2 linked regions of the Prosthecomicrobium sp. N25 genome follow. The protein of the gene in region 1 interacts with the protein of each later gene in a pairwise test. Links are inferred from orthologs where the notes say so. Each region holds a gene or a part of one and is shown on either strand. Other genes may lie near its edges.

Evidence for each region.
Region 2: the proteins of gltA (region 1) and WBG79_RS27105 interact in binary tests that used the Escherichia coli proteins (3 or more experiments, as listed by UniProt). The link is inferred for Prosthecomicrobium sp. N25 from one-to-one orthologs.

Annotation. Positions count from the first base shown.
Region 1 is NZ_JBBCAT010000001.1:3,044,927-3,048,034, forward strand. What follows is about bases 74-2,867. They hold gltA (citrate synthase), read left to right. Parts: upstream 74-721; coding sequence 722-2,014; downstream 2,015-2,867. Other genes in these bases: gltX (glutamate--tRNA ligase), read left to right, coding at 74-487; lpxB (lipid-A-disaccharide synthase), read right to left, coding at 2,095-2,867. Also shown: more of gltX, read left to right, coding at 1-73; more of lpxB, read right to left, coding at 2,868-3,108.
Region 2 is NZ_JBBCAT010000007.1:22,163-25,410, forward strand. Bases 162-3,095 are described here. They hold WBG79_RS27105 (lipid kinase), read right to left. Parts: upstream 2,139-3,095; coding sequence 1,185-2,138; downstream 162-1,184. Other genes in these bases: WBG79_RS27095 (DUF3618 domain-containing protein), read left to right, coding at 162-280; WBG79_RS27100 (TrmH family RNA methyltransferase), read right to left, coding at 357-1,157; WBG79_RS27110 (exopolysaccharide biosynthesis protein), read right to left, coding at 2,135-2,812. Outside these bases: more of WBG79_RS27095, read left to right, coding at 1-161. UniProt on the Escherichia coli protein: In vitro phosphorylates phosphatidylglycerol but not diacylglycerol; the in vivo substrate is unknown.

The sequences.
Region 1 (3,108 bases):
GATCCGGCGCACCGACGACGACGAACTTGTCCGCCTCGCGCTCGATCTCCTGCCCCACATCCCGAACGGCGCCGAGTTCGCGCGCCTGGCGTCGGAGCCGGGGCTCGGCCAGTTCCGGGCCGCCATGCCGGGGCTGAAGGAGCGCGCCCGGACGCTCCTGGAACTTCTCGATGGCGCCCGCTTCCTCATCGCCGACCGGCCGCTCGCGCTCGACGACAAGGCAACGGCGCTCCTCGACGAGGCTGGCCGGCGCACGCTCGCCGGGCTCGCGGCGCGACTGGAAGGCCTGAACGCCTGGACGGTGGAGACGACGGAGGCCGCGGTCCGCGCCTTCGCGGAGGCGGAGGGGCTGAAGCTCGGCAAGGCGGCGCAGCCGCTGCGCGCCGCGCTGACCGGACGCTCGACCTCGCCGGGCATCTTCGACGTTCTGGCCGTTCTCGGCCGCGAGGAGAGCCTTGCCCGCATCAGGGAGCAGGTCCGCGACTGAGTCCTGCCGCAGCGCACAATTCGAGTGCGCCCGCCGAGGATTTGGGCTAGCTTTTCTTGCGGCACCGCATCATCCCTTCGGCGTGCTTGTGGCGCCACAGCAAATGGGCTACGGGTCCGTCTGACGGGTTTCGGCATTCCCCTCCGCGGCTGATCGTCGCGGTTAGGGAGTGATGCTAACGCCTTGAGCCGCCACACCGATGCCTCCTCGCTCCACCATTCCGGGGGTAGCCGAATGACCGACAAGATCGCCCGACTTTCGATCGGCAACGAGAGCCTGACCTTCCCCGTGAAGGACGGGAGCATAGGACCGAGCGTGATCGACATCTCGAAGCTCTACGGGGGCTCGAAGATGTTCACCTACGACCCCGGCTTCACCTCGACCGCCTCGTGCGAGTCGAAGATCACCTACATCGACGGCGACGAGGGTGTGCTGCTCTACCGCGGCTATCCGATCGAGCAGCTGGCCGAGCACACCGACTTCCTCGAGACCTGCTACCTGCTGCTCTACGGCGAGCTCCCGACCGACGCCGAGAAGACGGACTTCGTCTCGCGCGTGACGCACCACACCATGGTGCACGAGCAGATGAGCCGGTTCTTCACCGGCTTCCGACGCGACGCCCACCCGATGGCCGTCATGGTCGGTACCGTCGGCGCGCTCTCGGCCTTCTACCACGACTCCCTCGACATCACCGATCCGCACCAGCGGATGGTCGCCTCGATCCGCATGATCGCCAAGATGCCGACGATCGCCGCCATGGCGTTCAAGTATTCGATCGGCCAGCCGTTCATGTATCCGAAGAACGACCTGGACTACACGTCCAACTTCCTCCGCATGTGCTTCGCCATTCCCTGCGAGGAGTACAAGGTCGACCCGGTCCTCTCCAAGGCCCTCGACCGTATCTTCATCCTGCACGCCGATCACGAGCAGAACGCGTCCACCTCGACCGTCCGGCTCGCCGGCTCCTCGGGCGCCAATCCCTTCGCCTGCATCGCCGCCGGCATCGCTTGCCTGTGGGGCCCGGCCCATGGCGGCGCCAACGAGGCGGCGCTCGACATGCTGACCGAGATCGGCACGCCGGACCGCATCCCGCACTATGTCGCCCGCGCCAAGGACAAGAATGATCCGTTCCGCTTGATGGGCTTCGGCCACCGGGTCTACAAAAACTACGACCCGCGCGCCAAGATCATGCAGCGCACCTGCCACGACGTGCTGAAGGTCATGGGCCACACCGACGACCCGCTGCTGCAGGTCGCCATGGAGCTCGAGCGGATCGCGCTTCACGACGAGTACTTCATCGAGAAGAAGCTTTATCCGAACATCGACTTCTATTCGGGCATCACGCTGAAGGCGATGGGCTTCCCGACCTCGATGTTCACCGTCCTCTTCGCGCTCGCCCGCACCGTCGGCTGGATCGCGCAGTGGAAGGAGATGATCGAGGACCCGTCCCAGAAGATCGGCCGGCCGCGCCAGCTCTACACCGGCGCCGCCCGGCGGGATTTCGTGCCGCTCGACAATCGGGGCTGACCCCCTCGCGGTCGGACTTGCCGGGGGCGCCAGGGGCGCCCCCGTTTTCGTGCCGGCGCCGGCCCGCAGCGGACCCTGCCCTACCCGGGTTGCCGGCGCGCGGCCTGAAGGACGGCCGCCGCGGCCGCGTCCGCGGGCTTCTGCCCGTCCGGCAGGCGCATGAGGTCGTCGAGACGGTCGAAGAGCGCGAGCTGGCTGTCCCGTGCGGGGCCGCCCCGCAGGAGCTCGGCCACGGCGCCCGCCAGGGCCGCCGGCGTCGCCGCCTCGTCGATGAACTCCGGCACCGCCGCCTCCCCGGCGATCAGGTTCGGCAGCACCACCGAGCGCACCCGGATCACCCCCTCCAGGCCCTTGGGAACACGAACCAGCCGCTTGGCGCGCCGGCCGAGCCAGTCGAGCCGGTAGGCGACGACCGTCGGCACGCGGGCGAGCGCCAGCTCCAGCGTCACCGTTCCCGAAGCCGCCAGGGCCACCTCCGCATCGCCGAACGCCGCGCGCTTGGCGGCCTCACCGGTCACGATCCGGGGTCGAACCGGCCAGGCGGCCGCCAGCCGCTCGATCTCGCCGAGCAGGTGCGGTACGGCCGGAAGCGTCGCCTCCACCGGCCCGACTTCGGTGCGGAGCCGGTCGATCACCGCCCCGAACAGGGGCATGAGGCGGCCGACCTCCGTGCGGCGGCTCCCGGGCAGCACGACGAGTTGGCGAATGGCGGGGACCTCGGCCTGCCCGCCAGACCGCTCCGCCCGGATCCCGGCCAGGCTTTCGAGCGCCGGATGGCCGACATAGACGGTCGGCGGCCCGCCGAGGATGCGGTGCACCTCCGGCTCGAAGGGCAGCACGGCCAGGAGCCGGTCGCAGAAGGCGGCGAGCTTGCGCGCCCGCCCTGGCCGCCAGGCCCAGACCGTCGGCGAGACGTAGACGACGATCGGCAGGTCCGGCCGCACCGCCCGCACCCGCCGCGCCACGCGCCGGCAGAAATCCGGACTGTCGATCAGCACGAGCACGTCCGGCCGGGCCGCCAGGACGGCCGCCGCGGTTTCGGCGATGCGCCGCAGAAGCAGCGGCAGGCGCGCGAGCACCGGGCCGATGCCCAT
Region 2 (3,248 bases), on another replicon or contig:
CGGGAGCTCGGCCGGCCAGTACGGCCAGACGGGAGGAACGGGCGCGCCGCGGACCGGCACCACCAGCGCCTCCACGACGGGCTCCGCCTCGCCCGGCTCGTCGACCACGGGCTCCGGCCCGACCGGCTCCTCGGGCGCCGGCCCCTCCGGCGCGGGCACGTCCGGCGGCGTCACCTCGACGCCGAAGACCGGCACCCAGTCCGCCTCCGGCTCGACCGAGCTCGGCGACGACTGGCGCCCGAAGGTGAACAACCCGGGCAGCGGCTCGCGCAACACCTGACCGCGCCCGCGCGGCATCCGATAGGCAGCGGCCCCGCCCCTCGGCGGGGCCGTTTCCGTGAAAGCTCTCCACCCGTTCAGGCCCGCCGACGGGTCGCGTGATGCAGCACGATGCCGGACGTCGTCGCCACGTTGAGGCTGTCGAAGCCGCCCGCCATGGGGATGCGGAGCGTCGTCATCCGCGCCATCAGGTCCGGCGCGAGCCCGGGCCCTTCCGCTCCCAGGAACAGCGCCACACGGGCCGGCGGCCGCCAGTCGGCCACGTCGGTCTCCCCGCCCGGCGACAGCGCCGCAGCCCGGAAGCCCGCCGCCTCCACGAGCGCGAGCGGATCCTGCCCGCGCCCGAGCCGCGCCGTCGGCACCAGGAGCGCGCCGCCGACCGAGACCCGGATCGCCTTGCGGTAGAGCGGGTCGCAGCAGTCGGCGTCGACCAGGACCGCCGCCGCGCCGAAGGCCGCCGCGTTCCGGAAGATCCCGCCCATGTTGTCGTGGTTTGCGATCCCGCAGAGGACGAGCACGACCGCCGGCCCGGAGAGCCCGGCCAGGAGCGCGCCGCCCTCGTGCGTCGCCCGGCGCCGCCCCAGAGCCAGGATGCCCCGGTGCAGCGGGAAGCCCGCGATCCTCTCGAGCACCGGCTGGGGCGCGACATGCACCGGAACGCCGTCGAGAGCCTCCAGCACGTCCCGAAGTCCCGCCGCCCGGTTCTCGGCGATGAGCACCGACACCGGCTCGACCTCCGCGGCCCGCGCCAGCACCCGCAGGACGACCTCGCCCTCCGCCACGAAGAGCCCTTCGCGGCCGACCATGTCTCGCTCGCGGATGTCTCGGAAGGCGGCGATGCGCGGATCGTCAGGGTCGTCGATGCGGATCGGGGTCATGCCCCTCTGTAGCGCGGCCCGGCGCCGTCAGGAAACCCGGCTCGCCACGGCCGCCGCCGCGCCGAGCCCCGCCGTCGCGGGCTCGGCCGGGGTGAAGACCGTCACGGCCCCCGGATGCACCCGGAACCGGGCCGGCGTGAAGGTGACGAGCTCCCCGTCCGTGTTGATCGGCCGCGGCTTGCGGGTGCGGATCTCGAAGTTGGTGTCGCGCGCCGTGCGCACCTCGCTCCACAGCCCGTGCCGCCCGGCCCGGAAGCCGCGGGCGAGCAGGGCCAGCTTCCAGACGGCCGAGAATTCCAGGCTGTAGAGGTCGAGATGGTGGTCGTCGATGCGTGCCTCCTCGGCCACCGCGTTGCCGCCACCGTAGTAGCGCCCGTTGCCGACCGCGATCTGCAGCGTCTTCACCGTCTTCGACCCGTCCTGGTCGACGATCTCCGCCGTGAAGGGCCGCGCGCGAAGGAGCACCCGCGCCGCCGCGATCGCGTAGGAGAGCCGGCCCCAGCGCCGCTTGTGTTCGCGCGTCAGCGTTCCGGCGAGTTCCGCGCTGAGGCCGAGGCTCGCCACGTTGAAGAAGAGATGGCCGTTGACGTCGCCCACGTCGATGGCCCGCGCATGACCGCCCGCGATCACCGCGGCGGCGGCGGCGAGGTCAGTGGGCAGCCCGAGCGTGCGCGCGAGGTCGTTGGCCGTGCCGACCGGCAGGATGCCGAGCGGCAGCCCCGTTTCGACGAGCCCCTGGGCCGCGGCGTTGAGGGTGCCGTCGCCCCCCGCCGCGATCACCGCCTCGACGTCGCCCCGGCATTCCCGGATCACCGGGGTCACTTCCGTCGGCGAACGCGTGCGCACGGAGACGAGCTGCACGCCGGCCTCGTCGAGCCGCTCCAGGGCGTCCGTCAGCGGCCCGGCACCGCCCCGGCTCATCGGGTTGACGAGCAGCAGCGCCCGCCGCGGCCGGCGCGGATGTCCGGCCTGCAGGGTCATGACCGGAGCCACCCGAAGGCGAAGTCGAGGATCTCGGCGCCGGCGAAGACCAGCGCGGCCGTCCAGGCGAGCGCCAGGACGGTGAGGAGCGAGCCGATCACGATGGCGAGCCCGTCGCGCGCGATGAGCCCGAGCGCGAAGACCATGAGGGCGAGCGCCGGCATGAAGTTGCCGAGCGGGATCGGCAGGGTGATCGCGGCCCCGAGCGCGGCGAGCGGCAGGACCAGCACGATCCGCGCGGTCCGCCCGGACAGGGGCGTCCAGCGCCGCGGCTTCAGCCGGAGCTCCAGCCAGGCGAGCCAGGGCAGGACGCGGTCGAGGAAGCGCCGGAGCGTCGGCATCGGGATCTGCGCGCGGCGCATGAAGCCGGGCAGCCAGAGTCGGCGCGCGCCGGTCAGAAGTTGCAGCGACAGGAACACGATGACCGTGCCGAACACCATGCCGAGCGGGCCCGGGATGGGAATGAGCACGATCAGCGTGATGAGCAGGAGCGCCAGCCCGAAGCCGGCCTGGCCCATCCGGTCGACGATCTCGCCGAGGGGAATCCGGTCGCTCTCGAGCCCGTTGACGATGGCGGCGAGGCGGCCGGACGCCTGCGCGCGCGGCACCGCGACCGGGGGGAGTTCGGCGGCGGCGGAACGGGGGGTGAGATCGAGCGTCCGATCGGTATCCATGGATCCTGGAAATGCCTTTTCGTGGATGGATGCGCCCCGGCCGTACCGTTAGGAGATGGTCGTCCGGCCCGAGCTTTCAAGAGCCTGACCGCCGAGGCTCCTGCATGGGAACCCGCCCGGCCCGCCCCCGGTTCCTCACGCCGACAGTCGAGCCGACCCCGTCCAACCTGGAGAGCATTCTTGAAGATCCTGCTACCCGACGCCTCGGGGCTGATCGGCTCCGCCGCGCTCGCGAGGCTGCTCTCAGCCGGACATGCAGCCGTCCCGCTGTTGCGCCATGCCGCAGCCGCCCGCTCGGGGCCGAGGCGGCCTTCGCGGCGGTGCCCGGCATCCTGTGCTGTTGACCGCCTGCCCGGACCGTCCCTTTGCCCTTCCCCTGACGCGAAAGACCCCGCCGGTTTGGCGGGGCCCCTCGGTCTCGTCCATGGGCTCGCAA